DNA from 2 places in the Agathobaculum hominis genome. Region 2 is predicted to be linked to the other one. Evidence: a T-box and tRNA genes for the amino acid it is inferred to sense, from the RefSeq annotation. Region 2 holds a T-box; the other holds one or more tRNA genes.
What was found. A T-box is a leader RNA that pairs with one kind of tRNA and senses whether it is charged. The one in region 2 lies ahead of pheS (phenylalanine--tRNA ligase subunit alpha), so its partner is inferred to be a tRNA-Phe.

Region 1: it encodes a tRNA-Phe, which carries the amino acid that the T-box ahead of pheS (phenylalanine--tRNA ligase subunit alpha) is inferred to sense. The anticodon was not compared.

The regions. Positions count from the first base shown of each region.
Region 1 covers NZ_JACOPK010000006.1:43,622-52,724, forward strand. The annotation lists gene nifJ (pyruvate:ferredoxin (flavodoxin) oxidoreductase) at 1-3,148, shown strand, start outside; gene H8S02_RS07595 (hypothetical protein) at 3,450-4,250, shown strand; gene H8S02_RS07600 (S-layer homology domain-containing protein) at 4,401-6,011, shown strand; gene H8S02_RS07605 (hypothetical protein) at 6,429-6,656, opposite strand; tRNA gene H8S02_RS07610 (tRNA-Gly) at 6,683-6,758, opposite strand; tRNA gene H8S02_RS07615 (tRNA-Phe) at 6,878-6,953, opposite strand; gene H8S02_RS07620 (PD-(D/E)XK nuclease family protein) at 7,193-9,103, shown strand, end outside.
Region 2 covers NZ_JACOPK010000004.1:236,358-245,460, forward strand. The annotation lists gene H8S02_RS06155 (valine--tRNA ligase) at 1-1,265, opposite strand, end outside; T-box leader at 1,317-1,530, opposite strand; gene H8S02_RS06160 (hypothetical protein) at 1,674-2,543, shown strand; gene H8S02_RS06165 (hypothetical protein) at 2,556-3,026, shown strand; T-box leader at 3,090-3,328, shown strand; gene pheS (phenylalanine--tRNA ligase subunit alpha) at 3,407-4,426, shown strand; gene pheT (phenylalanine--tRNA ligase subunit beta) at 4,542-6,950, shown strand; gene H8S02_RS06180 (IreB family regulatory phosphoprotein) at 7,144-7,389, shown strand; gene H8S02_RS06185 (YgiQ family radical SAM protein) at 7,533-9,103, shown strand, end outside.

The DNA of each region.
Region 1 (9,103 bases), on a different contig from region 2:
TGCCATGCTCGCAGAGACCAATCCGCAGGAAGTTATGGACCTGTCCGCAGTAGCTCACCTGGCTACCATCAAGTCCCGCGTTCCGTTCATCAACTTCTTCGACGGCTTCCGTACCTCCCACGAGATCCAGAAGATCCAGGTTTGGGATTACGAGGATCTGAAGGAAATGTGCGACATGGATGCTGTTGAAGCATTCCGCAAGCGCGCTCTGAATCCGGAGCACGCAATGATGCGCGGCTCTCACGAGAACGGCGACGTTTTCTTCCAGCATCGTGAGGCAGCCAACAAGTACTACGAGGCAGTTCCGGGCATCGTAGAGGAGTACATGGGCAAGGTTAACGCCAAGCTCGGCACCAACTACCAGCTGTTCAACTACTACGGCGCTGCTGACGCAGACCGCGTTATCATCGCTATGGGCTCGATCTGCGACGTTGCAGAGGAAGTCATCGACTACCTGAACGCACACGGCGAGAAGGTCGGTCTGGTCAAGGTTCGCCTGTACCGTCCGTTCCGCGCTGACAAGCTGATCGCAGCTATCCCGGAGACCGCGAAGAAGATCGCAGTCCTCGACCGCACCAAGGAGCCGGGCTCCCAGGGCGAGCCGCTCTACATGGACGTTGTTACCGCTCTGGCTGACGCAGGCATCACCGACAAGGTCGTAACCGGCGGCCGTTACGGTCTGGGCTCCAAGGACACGCCTCCGGCTTCCGTATTCGCTGTATACGAGGAGCTGACCAAGGCTGAGCCGAAGAAGATGTTCACTCTGGGCATCACCGACGACGTAACCTTCCTGTCTCTGGAAGAGAAGCCGGCTCCGAACACCGCAGCAGAAGGCACCACCGAGTGCAAGTTCTGGGGTCTCGGCGGCGACGGTACCGTTGGCGCGAACAAGAACTCCATCAAGATCATCGGCGACCACACCGACAAGTTCGTACAGGCATACTTCCAGTACGACTCCAAGAAGACCGGCGGCGTAACCGTTTCGCATCTGCGTTTTGGCGACAAGCCGATCCGTTCTCCTTACTACATCAACAAGGCTGACTTCGTAGCCTGCCACAACCCGTCCTACATCACCAAGCACTTCCCGATCGTGCGTGACGTTAAGCCGGGCGGCGTATTCCTCATCAACTGCCAGTGGACTCCGGAAGAGCTGAGCCACCACCTCGCAGCTTCTGAGAAGCGCTACATCGCAAAGAACAACGTTCAGCTTTACACCATCAACGCGATCGACCTCGCGATCGAGATCGGCATGGGCAAGCGCACCAACACCATCCTCCAGTCCGCGTTCTTCGCACTGGCTAAGGTAATGCCGTCCGAGCAGGCGATCCAGTTCATGAAGGACGCTGCTACCAAGTCCTACCTGAAGAAGGGCCAGGACATCGTTGATATGAACCACAAGGCGATCGACATCGGCGCTACCGCATACAAGAAGATCGACGTACCGGCTGACTGGGCTGACGCTCAGGACGAGGCTGATACCCGCGAGCTTCAGGGCCGTCCGGAAGTTGTCAAGATGGTCAAGGAAGTCATGGAGCCGATCGGCCGCATGGACGGCGACTCTCTGCCGGTTTCCGCTTTCGCAGGCGAGCATGTTGACGGCTCCTTCGAGCACGGCGCAGCTGCTTACGAGAAGCGCGGCGTAGCAGTTACCGTTCCGCACTGGAACGAGGCTACCTGTGTTCAGTGTAACCAGTGTGCTTATGTCTGCCCGCACGCTACCATCCGTCCGTTCGCTCTGACCGACGAAGAGGCTGCTGGCGCTCCGGAGTCTGCGAAGCTCGTCGACATCAAGGCCGGCAAGGGCAAGGGCAAGTACAAGTACACCATGGCTGTATCTCCGCTCGACTGCATGGGCTGCGGCGTATGTATCGGCGTCTGCCCGACCAAGTCTCTGACCATGGTTCCGCAGGATCAGGAAGCTGCTCAGCAGGATACCTTCGATTACTGCGTAGCAAAGGTTTCCGAGAAGGAAGATATGGCTTCCGTAAATTCCGTCAAGGATTCTCAGTTCAAGAAGCCGCTGCTTGAGTTCTCCGGCTCCTGCGCAGGCTGCGCTGAGACCTCTTACGCCCGCCTGGTTACTCAGGTCTGCGGCGACCGCATGTACATCTCCAACGCTACCGGCTGTTCTTCTATCTGGGGCGGCCCGGCTGCTACCTCCCCGTACACCGTCAATGCTGAGGGCCACGGTCCGGCATGGGCAAACTCCCTGTTCGAGGATAACGCAGAGCACGGCCTCGGCATGTACTACGGCCAGGAAGCGCTCCGTGAGCGCCTGATCTCCAAGCTCGAGGAGATGGCTGGCTCCGAGAAGGCTTCTGACGACTTCAAGAATGCCGTCAACACCTTCATGGATACCAAGGACAACGGCGCTGCTAACGCTGAGCCGACCAAGGCGCTGGTTGCAGAGCTCGAAAAGGGCGCAGCAGCAGGCTGCCCGGACTGCAAGGATGTTCTGGCTCACAAGGAATACCTCGCTAAGAAGTCCGTTTGGATCTTCGGCGGCGACGGCTGGGCATACGACATCGGCTTCGGCGGTCTGGATCACGTTCTGGCTTCCGGCAAGGACGTAAACGTTATGGTATTCGATACCGAGGTTTACTCCAACACCGGCGGACAGGCTTCCAAGGCTACCAACATCGGCGCTGTTGCACAGTTCGCAGCTTCCGGCAAGACCACCAAGAAGAAGAGCCTCGCTGAGATCGCTATGAGCTACGGCTACGTTTACGTTGCACAGGTAGCTATGGGCGCTAACATGGCTCAGACTCTGAAGGCTATCGCTGAGGCTGAGGCTTATCCGGGCCCGTCTCTGGTCATCGGCTACGCTCCGTGTGAGATGCACTCCATCAAGGGCGGCATGACCAACTGCCAGGCTGAGATGAAGAAGGCTGTTGACTGCGGCTACTGGAACCTGTTCCGCTTCAACCCGCAGCTGGCTGACGAGGGCAAGAACCCGTTCATCCTGGAGTCCAAGGAGCCCAAGACCGAGGATTACCGCAAGTTCATGATGGGCGAAGCTCGTTACTCCGCTCTGACCCGTTCCTTCCCGGATCGCGCAGAGGGTCTGTTCGAGCGCTCCGAGATCGAGTCCACCAAGCGTTACGCTCACCTGCAGCGTCTGCAGGCTCTGTACGCACCGGAGGCTTAATCTCCTGCACACAGGCTGAAACAGCATAAATAATCAAGCTCCCGCAGAGTATGTTCTGCGGGAGCTTTTTTATACCTGTCGCGCAACTACAGTTTCGCCGACAAGTGTGTTCTGACGAACGCAGAACACGGGTCGTTTTGCAGTCGTACAGTCGAATTTTGTTAACAGACCGTAAAATTTTAACGCTTCCGCCATAATTGGTTTTTTTTCTATTTTTCCGGCGCGCGATATGTTATACTGAAAGCAAAGAAGGACACACAGCTGATGGATAGAGAAGGGCGGTGCTTTTATGAGACAGGATATGCTGAAACGTGTGGGAATGCTCGCGGCGAGCGCGGCGGTATGCAGCGCTGTCGCCGGCGGCGGACTGATGATGCAGGGGATGCGGTATGTCAGGCCGACGGCCGAGAACTGGTCGCTGCTGCCGTATGCCGAACCGGCGGCGAAGGTCGAGCAGACGGTCGGCAGGAGCAGCAAGGGAGAGGAATTCAGCAGAGATTACGTTTCCCTCACCGGCTATGACGAACAGGGACGGGAAATCTGGAAAAAGAGCCGGTTTTCTACCGACCCGGGACTGCGTTCAGAGCACAAAACCTATGACGGTGATACGGTCGCGTGGCATACCATAACGAACGGCACCAAAGCGGACGTTTATCAGCAATATGACGCACAGGGAAGGCTGGTTCGGGAGCAGACCGGTGATGTGATCGCGGTTTACAGCTATCGCGGCGATGAGACCAAGCCATATCTGACTGAGGCGCATTCCGTGGAGGGCGTACTCCGGTTGCGAGGCACGGCCGAAATCGACCAGAAAACCGGCGAGCGTACCGAAAATATTACAGTCTACGACGCGAACGGGAACGAATCGTACAACACGGTGAACGTGACGGATAAACGCGGCAGCACGGTAAGCGTGGACGGTGATCGCCGGGAGTGGACATACGACGATGCCGCGCATACCGCGACCTGCACGTATTCCTACGGCGCGGTCAATTATTATCAGTTTGACGAGCAGGGGAGAGTGCTCAGCGAGAAATCTCAGGACCCGGACGGCGATCTGCGAGAAATTCAAAAGACGGAATACACAGACGTTACCAGATAGGGAACTTTTTCCGGGAACACCCGTCAAACAGGGCAAAGAGCCTTTTCCTGTGCGACGTTGACAGAACAGCAGCACAGGTGTAAAATAAAGGCAGAAAATGCGGCCGCCAGAACCGGCGGCCGCGCAGATAGTAAAAGGAGGAGCAATTTCATGAAGAAAATGTGGGTTTCCGCGCTGCTCGCGGCGGCAATGATGACCGCAGCAGGTGCGGCGGACGCGCCGAGCGCGTGGGCGCAGTCATCGGTCGATGCGGCGCGCGCGGCCGGCCTCGTGCCCTCGCAGGTGGACAGCGCGTTCGAAACGCCGATCACCCGTGAGGATTTCTGTTCGCTCGCCGCGGCGGTCTACCGTGCGTGGGACAGGGAAAACGTTTTGCAGACTGCCTCGACCGGCAAGGTCAGCTTCACTGATACCGATAACGCAGATGTGCTGCTGTGTGCATCGGCAGGCGTGGTAAACGGCGTCGGAAACGGCAAATTCGCCCCGGACAAGAACATTACCCGGCAGGAGGCGGCGAGCATGCTGCACCGTCTGGGCGCACTGAACAAGAACGTCAAAAATGACGTAAACGACCGCCTGCCGCACGTTTTCGCGGACGGCGAGAAAATCCGGTCGTGGGCGCGCAGCGACATCAACTGGGTCTACCGTCAGGGTATCATGAACGGCACCGGCAGCAATCAGTTCACTCCGAACGGTGCGTATACGCGCGAGCAGTCCATCGCGACCACGCTCCGCCTGTACGACAGCAGGTACGCCCTCGCACCGGCGAAGGAAGCGGCGCATTATGTGCTCGTGCCGAACGAAAGAACCGTGACGATCGAGGACGCGGCAGGAAAACGCCTGCTGACCGATTTCGAGAACACAAACGGCTATTTCCAGAATGCGCATCTGTTCGGCGTGTGGGCAGAGGTTGAATGGACCGATACGGACGCGCACTGCACGGTCGTGAACCTCAAGACCGGCGAACGGCTCGAAAACCGCACGATAACCGGCATCAGCCCGGACGGCACGAAGGCGTGGGCGAAGCAGTTTAACACCGGCAGCGGCGGTACATTCCTCATCATCCGTTCGGACGGCACGCACGGCAAGACCGAGTTCAGTGCGCTGAGCTCGTGGAGCAACGACGGCAAGTCGCTCGTGCGCAGCAGCGACGGCAGCATCACAGCTATCGACAACCAGACGCGCGAGCTGTGGCGCGTCAAGGGCGTTTCGCTCGGCGCTTACTCTGGCAGAGGCGATGTGCTGCTCATCAATTACGACAGCAGTCCGTCTGTCCTCGTGAAGGACGGCAGGGCCGCCACGCTCGGCGCGAAGAATATCACCAGCCTCAACCAGAGCGGCGAGACCTGCATTGTTTCGGACAGCGTCGGCTATTACAAGGTCTGTGATCTGAACGGCAGGGTGCTCAGCAGGACCTACCAGAACGCGCTGTACAGCGAGGGCAGCAATCTGTACGCCGGCTGGGTCAAGGACCGTACTTATGAAATCTTTTACTGCCCGGCGGGCGGCAGCGCGAAGGTGCTGTATACGGTAACGTGGGATGTTTCGACGCCGACGGAGCTGCCGACCGACGGCGCCGGTCTGTATGCGCTTCAGACGGACGACAGGACGGTCGTCTGCATTGACAGCTTCGGGCAGACTGTTGGAACGGCGAAGGCCGCGTTCAAGGTCAGCAATATTGCGTTTGAGGACGGCGTGCTGGTGCTTCAGGGTGAAAATCAGCAGGCGAAGTATTTACCTACCGGTGAAATTACCCCGTAAGGGGAAACGCCGTCTGGCGGCGGAGACGTCGGTGCCCACCGACGAGGGGATTGCCGGTGCCCACCGGCAGGGGCAAAAGGGGGATAAGACACCGAATGGTTTCTTATCCCCCTCTTGACTCCCCCTCATCTTCCTTTGGACGCGACTCCCTTCGGTCGCGCGTCTAAACGGGGGTTACGGGAGCTCGGTTCCGGGCGTCTTTCAGCTTATATGCAGCTGAGCTGCCCTGAATTTCGCTTGCGTGGTTTGCCGCGCATACCAGTGCGCGGCCAGACGGTGCAGGGCGGCCGCGTTCCGCTGCGAAAAGCTCCGCTTCCATCAAGGGTGTACCCTTGGAGCACCAGACGTCCCTGTGGGCCCCTCGCATTTCGCTGCGCGACCGCAGGGAGTCGCAGCTTAAAAGGAAGGTAAGGGGAGTCAAGAGGGGACAGGAAACCATATGGTGTCCTGTCCCCTTTTGCCCCTGTCGGTGGGCACCGACACCCCCGGGCCGCCGAAGGCGGCCAAAAAACGCTCTCGATGGGGCATATCCTCGCCTTCTGCATCGAAGATGCAGGAACCGGCGAAATCGCGAACCGGTGCTGCCGGATAGAAGAAAATATGCTTGCGCATGGCAGAAAATCCTTCGGATAAAACAAAAAGCATCGACTGAAAGTCGATGCTTTGTTTTCTGGAGCGGCTGACGAGGCTCGAACTCGCTACCTCCACCTTGGCAAGGTGGCGCTCTACCAGATGAGCTACAGCCGCATTTTATGGTGCCTCCGGGCGGAATCGCTTTCGCTGCGGCGAAAGCCACGGCGGTTGAAACAATTCACTGAATTGTTTCTAAGAGCCGCCTTTCGATTCCGTAAACGGAAAAGAAAAATTGGTGCCTCCGGGCGGAATCGAACCACCGACACGGGGATTTTCAGTCCCCTGCTCTACCGACTGAGCTACAGAGGCATTTGCTGTCTCGCAAAGTGCCTGTTTAGTATAGTCGAATTTTGTGGAAATGTCAAGCGTTTTTTTGAAAAAAGTTTTTGTGGAATTTTCAAGGCCTTTTCAAAAATGTGCGCGCGCACGCATACAGGCCGCGTGTACGCGCAAAAAACGCGCGGCGCAAGCGGCGCACCGCTTGCACAGGGGCGGCGCCTCATGGTATCATGAAAGAACGAAAGAGAGTATGAAGGGAGGAGCCTTATATGCGTATCGTGACCGGTCTGGCTGCGAGCGGAAAAACATCCATGCTCCTGCGCGAGATCGCGGAAAAGGCAGAGGCGAACCGGGGACGGCAGATTTTACTCGTCCCCGAGCTGAATTCTCATCAGATGGAACGGCGGCTCGCGGCGGCAACGCACAACCACGGCGCGCGCACGGCGGAGGTGCTGACGTTTTCGCGCCTTGCGGACCGCGTGTTCGCGGTAGTCGGCGGCCTTGCACAGCAGATGCTCACGCCGGCAGGTCAGCTTCTGACCCTGCAGGAGGCAGCGCGCCGCGTGCAGGTCGGACTGACCGCGTGGAGCGGTCTTGCCGACAAGCCCGAGCTGCTGAGCGAGACGCTCGCGCTCATCGACGAGTGCAAAAGCTGCATGATCGAGCCGGAAATGCTGTTCCGTGCGTCCGAGGAGAGTGCGCTCGATGAGGACGCGGCGCTCAGCGCCAAGCTGCGCGATCTGGCGCAGATACTGACCCAGTATGACAGCCTGTGCGAGGAAACGCTGCCCGATCCGCGCGACCGGCTGACGCATCTGCGCGACGGTCTGGCGGAAAGCCATGTGCTCGACGGGGCGGAGGTCTATCTGGACGGCTTCCTCAGCTACACGCCGCAGGAGCTCGCCATCATCGAGGTGATGCTCTCGTCCGGCGTGCCGCTCACCGCCGCCGTTACCTGCGATGTCGAGCTGCCCGATGTATTCGTGACCGGCTGCAGGACGCTGCGCACGCTGACGCGCATGGCGGAGCGATGCAGCCGCAGCCCTGAGCTCGTCGACCTCGGCGCGGGAAAAATGCCGCGGCCGGCAGGTCTCGCCGCCGTGGCGAACGAGGCGCTTCTGCCTGTCCGTCAGGCACATGAGGACGCCTCGGGCGTCCGGCTGTATGAAGCGGCCTCGCCGTTCGATGAATGCGAGCACGCGGCGGCGTACATTCGCAGAAAGGTGCGCGACGAGGGGGCGCATTACCGTGATTTCGTCATCGCGGCACGCGACATCGGGCCGTACAGCGCCTCGCTCGCCATGGCGATGGGGCGGTACGATATCCCGATGTTCCTCGCGGACAAGCCTGATCTGCTGTCGCGGCCGCCGATGGCGCTCGTCATCGGCGCGCTCGAGAGCGTGCGCTCGAATTTCGGATGCAGGGAGCTGTTCGGCTGCCTCAAGACCGGTCTGACCGGGCTTGCGTGGGACGAGATCGACCGGCTCGAGAACTACGCGATCACCTGGAAGATACATGGTGCGGCGTGGGAGCGCGACTGGGTCGAGCATCCGGACGGCTACGGCATTCCGGTCGATGAGGCCGCACAGGCGCAGCTGGACGAGCTCAACGAGCTGCGTGCCCGCGCCATCGCGCCGTTTGCCGCGCTGCGTGAGCGGCTGAAGGGCGAGCAGCCCTCGGCCGAATGCGTGCGCGCGCTGTATGATTTCCTGCTCGCGGTGGACGCGCCGCGCCGCATGGAGGAGCGCGCCGCCGAGCACGATGCGGCGGGCCGTTTGCAGCTCGCGGACGAGTACCGGCAGCTGTGGGAGATCCTTGTCTCCGCGATGGAGCAGTTCGCGTGGGTGCGCGGCGATATGCCGCTGACGCTCGACCGCTTCGCGCAGCTGTTCCGCCTCGTGCTCAGCGGCTATTCGGTCGGCAGCATCCCGGTCTCGCTCGACCGCGTCAGCTGCGGCAACATCGAGCGCGTCTGCGGCGGCAATGTAAAATATGTGATCCTGCTCGGCGTGAACGATGGTCTGATCCCGAAGGATACCTCCTCGGCGTCGCTGCTCAGCGATATGGAGCGCGACAGGCTGGACGCGCTCGGCGTGGAGCTCAAGGCCTCGGGCGAGGAGCGCCTGCTCATGGAGCAGGAAACGCTGTACCGTGCGCTCGCGTGCCCGTGCGAGGAGCTG
Region 2 (9,103 bases):
CAGTCCTCACAGTAGAACGCCGGGATACGGTGACCCCACCACAGCTGACGCGAAATACACCAGTCGTGTACGTTCTCCATCCAGCGCAGATAGGTCTTGGAGAAGCGGTCGGGCACAAACTTGGTCTTGCCCTCGTTGACAACGTCCATCGCAGGCTTTGCGAGCGGCGCCATCTTGACGAACCACTGTGCCGAGGTCATCGGCTCAACGGTGGTGCCGCAGCGGTAGCAGGTTCCGACGTTGTGTTCATGGTCCTCGATCTTGACGAGGTATCCGCCTTCCTCGAGGTCCTTTACAACCGCCTTGCGGCACTCGTAGCGGTCCATGCCCTCGTACTTGCCGCCGTTTGCGTTGACGGTTGCGTCCTCGTTGAACACGAGGATCTGCTCGAGGTTGTGGCGCTGACCCATCTCGAAATCGTTCGGGTCGTGGCACGGCGTGACCTTGACACAGCCGGTGCCGAACTCCATATCGACGTACTCGTCGCCGAAGATCGGGATCTCGCGGTTCATGATCGGCAGGATGCAGGTCTTGCCGATGAGATGCTTGTAGCGCTTGTCGTTCGGGTTGACCGCGACGCCGGTATCGCCCATGAAGGTCTCCGGACGGGTGGTCGCAACGACCAGATCGCCCGAGCCGTCTGCGAGCGGATAGCGGATATGCCACAGCTTGCCCGGCTGGGTCTCGTATTCAACCTCGGCGTCGGAAAGCGCGGTCGCGCAGTGCGGACACCAGTTGATGATGCGGTGGCCCTTGTAGATCAGGCCCTTGTTGTACAGGTTTACGAAAACTTCGCGGACCGCCTTGGAGCAGCCCTCGTCCATCGTGAAGCGCTCGCGCTCCCAGTCACAGGACGAGCCGAGCTTTTTCAGCTGGCTGATGATACGGTTGCCGAACTTGTGCTTCCAGTCCCAGACACGCTTCAGAAATTCCTCGCGGCCGAGGTCATAACGGGTCTTGCCCTCCTCCTTGCGGAGGTTCTCCTCGACCTTGATCTGGGTTGCGATGCCGGCGTGGTCGGTGCCCGGCATCCACAGGGCCTCGTAGCCCTGCATACGCTTGGTGCGGATCAGGATGTCCTGAAGCGTTTCATCGAATGCGTGGCCCATGTGCAGCTGGCCGGTTACGTTCGGAGGCGGGATAACGATGGTATAGGGTTTCTTTTTCGGGTTGACTTCGGCATGGAAGAAGCCGGAGTCGTTCCAGAAGCTGTACAGCTTGTCCTCGACCGCTTTCGGGTCGTAGGTCTTAGGCAGTTCGCTCATAGATCTATCTCCTTCAATTTTTTTACAAAAATAAAAACAGCACGCCGTCCAAAACAGGACGAAGCGTGCTCCGTGGTACCACCTGAATTCGCGGCAAAAAGCCGCGCGCTCGTTGGTCCGTAACGTGGACAAGACGGAACAGCTTAACACAAATCAGCTGCCCTGCTCCAAAGCGACCTTCTTTCCTCTCGCAGAGGTGCTTGCACCGACCGCACCTTCTCTGGACAGACGAAGAAGAAATACTCCTCTTTTTCATGGCATTTTCTCAGTATTACCTTGCTATTATAGCCGCAAACACAGCTTTTGTCAAGCAGGACGGACGAAAAATCATACCGTATTGTATTTGTAACTTGTTTTTGTTTCCTCTGTATGTTACGATTAGCATATAAAGGTAAGGAGGGAATAGTTATGAAACGAAAGCGGACATCTGTTTTCTGCGTGCTCGCGCTGCTTGCCGTTCTGCTGCCGGTTCCAGCGCGCGCTGACATGGGGCCAAAGCCGAGCATGACCATCCATGTGGAAAATCCGCCGAGCGGGATCTATTATCTTGATCTGCTCGTGCCGGGTGAAGCGCCGGATGAGCTGTTTGATAATCAGGACTGGAACGATCTTTCCGAAGCACAGATGGATGCCGAGATCATAACGAATCTTCGGACTGCGGCACGCGATGCGGGCGGCGAAGGAACGTGGCATCTGGCCATGCTGGACGGTACGCTCCTGCCGATGTACGGCGAGATACAGAGCACGGATGACACCTTCCGGTATGACTATCATGGCGTCCCGGACGAGTTCCGCATCGTCCTCGCGACAAAGGACGGCGCCCGGCTCTCGTTCGTGCAGCAGCGCTGCCGGCTGTGGCAGGAATTTACCTACGACTACGCCGCGAACACGGTCCTGACTAATAATTCGTGGCGCGATTACGCAAAGCAGTTTCTCTCCTCTCTGCTGCCGACGCTGCTGATCGAAGGGCTGCTGCTCATTCCGTTCGGCTTCTGGGACGAGCGCAACCGCAGAGTGTTCCTCTGCGTGAACATCGCAACGCAGCTCGTGCTGACCGCTGTCACCGGGTGGAGCATGGCACAGGGCATGACGCTTTACCGGTATTTTGTTTTTGTGCCGCTCGAGCTTGCCATCTGGATTGCGGAGGCCGTCATTTACCGCAAAACGCTCAGGAGCGAACGTCCGTCGCCACATCCGGTCTGCTATGCGCTGTGCGCAAACGGCCTGAGCATGGCCGCGACGTTTTTCAGCATTCGCTGGGTATTCCCCTGGGTCTGAGGAGGAGAAGTTATGCCAAAAACAAAGAAAACCGCACTCTGGGCGTGCGTCATCGTTCTGGCGTGCATGCTTTCGTACTGCATCATCAGCAAGGTGCAGCAGTATAATTATATTCATTCCGAATACCGAACCGGCGCGATGTCTGTGCAGAAAGACCCGTCCGAGACCTTCGAGGTGCGCGAGCTCATCTCGGAAAAACAGAGGAATGGCGGTGTGACGCTGTACCGTGCAGCGTATTATCCCGAGGCGGAAACGCTGATGCTCTGGTTCGGCGGTGCCGAACCGGCGCGTGATATCTATATCGACGATCAGCCGGCGAAAAACTGTCTGTCGGTCAGCGAAAAACACGGCGTCGGTCTTGCGGTCCTTGAGGATGTTTCTGCGGACGCGATCCCGGAAACCGTGACGGTCGCAAAGACAGATGTTCAGCATGAGGGCGAGGAACTGGTCACTTTCTCGATGAAAAACGGAAAAAACGCTTAAATTCCTGCAAACCGCTCTTGCATTCTGCGCGGAAATGTGGTTTAATAATTCTGTTATGAATATTCCAATGCGATGAACAGGAAAAGTAGCATTCCCATTTCTCGGTCCAGAGAGCGCGGCCGCAGGCTGTAAGCCACGCCATGAGACAGGATGTGAAGTTCCCCTGCGAGCATCTGTGCTGAACCGCGGCTTTCGGCAGTAGGCACAGACGGGCTGACGCCCCGTTACCGGCGTTTAATGAGTGTCCGAGCATTCGGAAATCAGGGTGGTACCACGGAAGAGTTATGCCTTTCGTCCCTATATCTGCAAAAGCAGAGGGACGGAAGGCTTTTTTGCGCTTCCGTCCCGGCATGAACATCACGTTCCAAAGGAGAATTGATATGAAAGAAAAGCTGCAAGGCATTTTGCAGTCCGCGAAGGAGCAGCTTGCTGCGGCAGCGGATGCACGCGCCCTCGATGAAGCGCGTGTCAAGTTCCTCGGTAAGAAGGGCGAGCTGACCGCTCTGCTCAAGGGTATGAAGGACGTTGCTGCGGAGGAGCGCCCGGTTGTCGGCCAGCTCATCAACGACGTTCGCGCTGAGATCGAGACCATCATCGACAAGCAGAAAAAGCTGCTCGAGCAGGCGGCGCTCGAAAAAAAGCTCGCTGCCGAGACTATTGATGTTACCCTTCCGGGCGACGAGGTCGTGATCGGCAAGAAGCATCCGCTGAACATCGTCCTCGACGAGTTCAAGGAGATTTTCCTCGGTCTTGGCTTCTCTATCGCGGAAGGCCCGGAGGTCGAGCTCGACCACTACAACTTCGAGGCGCTGAACATCCCGAAGGATCATCCGGCGCGCGACACGCAGGACACCTTCTATATCTCGGACAATGTCGTTCTGCGTACCCAGACATCCCCGATGCAGGTCCGCACGATGGAAAAGCGCAAGCCGCCGATCCGCATCATTGCGCCGGGCCGCGTTTACCGCTCGGACGCTGTTGACGCTACCCACTCTCCCCTGTTCCATCAGATCGAGGGTCTGGTCGTTGACAAGGGCATCCGTATGAGCGACCTCAAGGGCATCCTTGAGCTGTTCGCAAAGAAGCTGTACGGCGAGGACACGGTCGTCCGTTTCCGTCCGCACCACTTCCCGTTCACCGAGCCGAGCGCAGAGATGGATATTCAGTGCTATCGCTGCCACGGCGCAGGCTGCCCGCTCTGCAAGGGCGAGGGCTGGATCGAGATCCTCGGCTGCGGCATGGTTCACCCTAAGGTGCTCGAGATGAGCGGCATCGATCCGGACGAATACTCCGGCTATGCCTTTGGCATCGGTCTTGAGCGTATGGTCATGGGCCGTTTTAAGATCGACGATATCCGCCTGTTCTATGAGAACGACGTTCGATTCCTGCACCAGTTCTAAGCGCTGACGCGCTTATAGGGGACTTCAGAAGTCCCCTATATACGAAGACAGCAACGCTGTTTTCTATTTCATGCGCGCCTGATGGCGCGATACCATCAAGGAGGAAATATATCCAATGAAACTGCCATTATCCTGGCTTTCGGATTATACCGATATGACCGGCATCACCCCGAAGGAGTATGATGCCAAGCTGACCATGTCCGGCTCCAAGGTCGAGGAGGTCTACTACCTCGGCGCAGAGATCGAAAACGTTGTGACCGGCAAGATTCTGTCCGTTGTCGACCATCCGGACTCCGACCATCTCAAGATCTGCCAGCTCGACCTCGGCGACGGCGAGCCCGTTCAGATCGTTACCGGCGCGCCCAACGTTACTCCCGAGTCCGTTGGCGAGATCTGCCCGGTAGCAAAGCATAAGTCCACCCTGCCCGGCGGCGTAAAGATCACCAAGGGCAAGCTGCGTGGCGTGCCGTCCAACGGCATGATGTGCTCGTTCCAGGAACTCGGCCTGTCCCACGGCTGCGTGCCGTATGCGTGCGAGAACGGCATCCTGTTCCTGCCCGCCGGCACCCCGGTTGGCGAGGACATCAAAAAGGTACTCGGTCTGGATGACTGGGTCTCCGATTTCGAGATCACGTCCAACCGCCCGGACTGCCTGAGCGTGATCGGCCTTGCCCGCGAGACTGCGGCTACCTTCGACCGTCCGTTCAGCGTCAAGACCCCGGAGGTCAAGGGCGTGGGCGACGACATCAACAAGTATATGTCCGTCGAGGTCAAGGACACCGATCTGTGCCCGCGCTACACCGCCCGCATTGTCAAGAATATCAAGATCGAGCCGTCCCCGGCGTGGATGCGCGAGCGTCTGCACGCCTGCGGCGTCCGTCCAATCAATAACATCGTTGATATTACCAACTACGTTATGCTCGAGTACGGTCAGCCGATGCACGCTTTCGACTACAAGTGCCTGTCCGACGGCCGCATCGTTGTCCGCCGCGCCCGCAACGGTGAGTCCATCCAGACCCTTGACGGCGTAGATCATGACCTGAGCGACAAGATGCTCGCCATCTGCGACAACGACAAGCCGGTCGCTGTTGCAGGCGTTATGGGCGGCGCAAACTCCGAGATTATGGACGACACCAAGACTGTCGTTTTCGAATCCGCGAACTTCCATGGCGCGACCGTCCGCATCACCGCAAAGGCGCTCGGTATGCGTACCGAGGCTTCCGGCCGCTTTGAAAAGGGCCTTGACCCGCGCATGACCCTCGATGCGGTCAACCGCGCGTGTGAGCTGGTCGAAATGCTCGGCGCAGGCGAGGTCATCGACGGCATCATCGACGTTGACAACTCCGACCCGAACCACAAGCGTCTGCCGTTCGAGCCGGACAAGATGAACGCCCTGCTCGGTCTGGAACTGTCCGCTGAGGAGCAGGTAAAGCTGCTCGAGAAGCTGGACTTCAAGATCGAGAACAACGAGGTCGTTGTGCCGTTCTTCCGCACCGACATCAACCGCATGTGCGACGTGGCCGAGGAAGTGGCCCGCATGTACGGCTACGACAAGATCCCGACCACGCTGTACGCCGGTGAGATGGTACAGGGCGAGTTCACGCCGTCTCAGCAGGCGGAGCGCACTGCCGCTCTGGTTTGCCGCGAGGCAGGCTTTGACGAGTCCATGAGCCACTCGTTCATCTCCCCGAAGTTCTACGACATGATCGGCTGGGACGAGAACGACCCGCGCCGTATCTCTACCACCATCCTCAACCCGCTTGGTGAGGATTTCAGCGTGATGCGTACCACCGTGCTGCCGTCCATGCTGGATAATCTGGCGCACAACCACGCACACCGCAACCCGACCGCTTCGCTGTACGAGCTGGGCACCATCTACACCCCGACCGTCAAGGACGGCAAGGCTGACCCGGACGTTCTGCCGCACGAGGAGAAGATCCTAACTCTCGGCAGCTACGGCCGCCTGTCGTTCTTCCAGTTCAAGGGCGCGATCGAGGCGCTGCTGCGTGAGCTGAACATCAAGGGCGCAACCTTCGCACCTGAAAAGGCCAATCCGTCCTATCACCCGGGCCGCTGCGCCAAGGTGCTGATCGATGGCAAGGAGATCGGTGTATTCGGCACCATTCACCCGACCGTTGCAGCCCGCTACGGCCTGTCCGGCGAGATTCTGGCTGCCGAGCTCAGGATGGACGCACTTCTGGCCGCCATCGACCCGGAGAAGCTGTACCACCCGCTGCCCAAGTTCCCGGCTTCCACCCGTGATATTGCGGTTCTGGTCGACGATGCAGTCCCGGCGGCTTCTATGCAGGCTGCTGTCGAGAAGGCGGCAGGCAAGCTGCTCGAGTCCGTCAAGCTGTTCGACGTTTACAAGGGCAAGGGCATCCCGGACGGCAAGAAGTCTGTTGCATACTCGCTCTCTATGCGTGCGCCCGACCGCACCCTTACCGACGAGGAGTGCGACAAGGCGATGCGTGCCGCCATCTCGGCACTCGAAACCGAGTTCGGCGCTCAGCTGCGCGGTTAATTTCAAAACACAGGAAGGGAGACTGCAACCGGTCTCCCTTCTGTATTTCTGGTGCAGGCACCTGTTTGTGCCGGGGATGGAAAAAGATTTTGCTCGAGTTTTCCGCGGAATAGGCTTTACTTTTTCCGCAATTTGTATTATGCTGTTTATATAGAATTATACCCGACAGGTAGGAACGGAAAGGAGACCAAGTATGCTTGACGGAACGAGAAAATTCAGTCTGGTAGACGAGTCCAACAAGGAGATGAAGCGCACGCTTACCGCTGTGTACGACGCGCTCAAGGAGAAAGGCTACAACCCGATCAACCAGATCGTCGGTTATCTGCTTTCTGAGGACCCGACCTACATAACCAATCACAACAATGCCCGCAGCCTGATCTGCAAGATCGACCGTGATGAGCTGATGCAGGAACTGGTACAGTTCTATCTGGATAACTGATACGATTGATATGCAGCAGTTTTTCGCTGTAATGATATGAGCTGTCAGAAAAATAACCGCCCTTCGAGCAAGGCCTGCGGTTATTTTTTTATGGTCGATATACAGAGAACAAAATACTGCGGTACGGCCGCAAAGGAGCAAAAATGAACGGATTTCTTCCTATTTCAAAACAGGATATGACCGAGCGCGGATGGTATTACTGCGACTTCCTGATCGTGACGGGTGACGCCTATGTCGACCACCCCTCATTCGGTACGGCGATCATTTCCCGTGTACTCGAGGACGCAGGCTATAAGGTCGCGATCCTTAGTCAGCCGGATTTCCGCGATGAGCATGATTTCCTCGCGATGGGACGGCCACGCTATGCGGTGCTCATCAACGGCGGCAATATTGACTCGATGGTCGCGCACTATACCTCTGCGAAAAAACGCCGCTCGGACGATGCCTATACCCCCGGCGGCAAGGGCGGCAAACGTCCCGACCGCGCCGTCACCGTCTATTCCATGCTCGCACGCCGTGCCTTCCCCGATACGCCGGTCTATCTCGGCGGCATCGAGGCGAGCCTGCGCCGCTTTGCGCACTACGACTACTGGGCTGACCGCGTTATGCCATCCATTCTGGAGTCTACCGGCGCGGACGGTGTGATGTACGGCATGAGCGAACATTCGGTGGTTGAGCTTGCGAACAATCTCCAGCACGGCAGAAAAGGCGCAGATGCCTGCGTCGGCGTGCGCGGCACAGCCTACATGGCGCACGACGCAGAGGGGCTCGCGTGGGATGCGGTCGAGTGCCCGTCCTACGAGGATGTCTGCGCGAGCAAGCCGGACTATGCCCGTTCGGTCAAGCTCCAGTATGACGAGCAGGATGCCGTGCGCGGCAGGGCGCTGCTTCAGCGCCACGGCCGGCGCGTACTCATCCAGAATCCGCCCGCGAAGCCGCTGACCACCGAGGAGATGGATCACGTTTATGCGCTGCCCTATATGCGCACCTACCACCCGTCCTACGAGGCACTCGGCGGTGTTCCGGCCATTCAGGAGGTTCAGTTTTCTATCATTCACAACCGAGGCTGCTTCGGTGCGTGCAATTTCTGCGCACTTGCGTTCCATCAGGGACGCTACATTCAGGTGCGCAGCCACGAGAGCGTCATCGAGGAAGCGAAAAAAATCACCCAGATGCCCGGCTTCAAGGGCTATATCCATGATGTCGGCGGTCCGACGGCGAATTTCCGCTTCCCTGCCTGCAAAAAGCAGGACACGCACGGATGCTGCAAGGACAAGCGCTGCCTGTTCCCATCTGCGTGCAGCAACATTGAGGCCGACCACACGGATTACCTCAACCTGCTGCGCGAGCTGCGCCGGATCGAGGGTATCAAGAAGGTTTTCGTCCGCTCGGGTCTGCGCTACGACTATATGATGGCGGACAGGAACGATGCCTTCTTCAAGGAACTGGTCGAGCATCACATTTCGGGCCAGCTCAAGGTCGCGCCTGAGCACATGAGCGACAATGCACTCTATTATATGGGCAAGCCGTCGTTTAACGTCTACGAGCAGTTCCGTGAGCGCTATGCACGCATCAACCAGAAGCTCGGCCGCAAGCAGTATCTTGTGCCGTATCTGATGAGCTCGCACCCCGGCGCGACGCTCGACGACGCGATCATGCTCGCGCAGTACCTCAACCGCATCGGCTATATGCCCGAGCAGGTGCAGGACTTCTA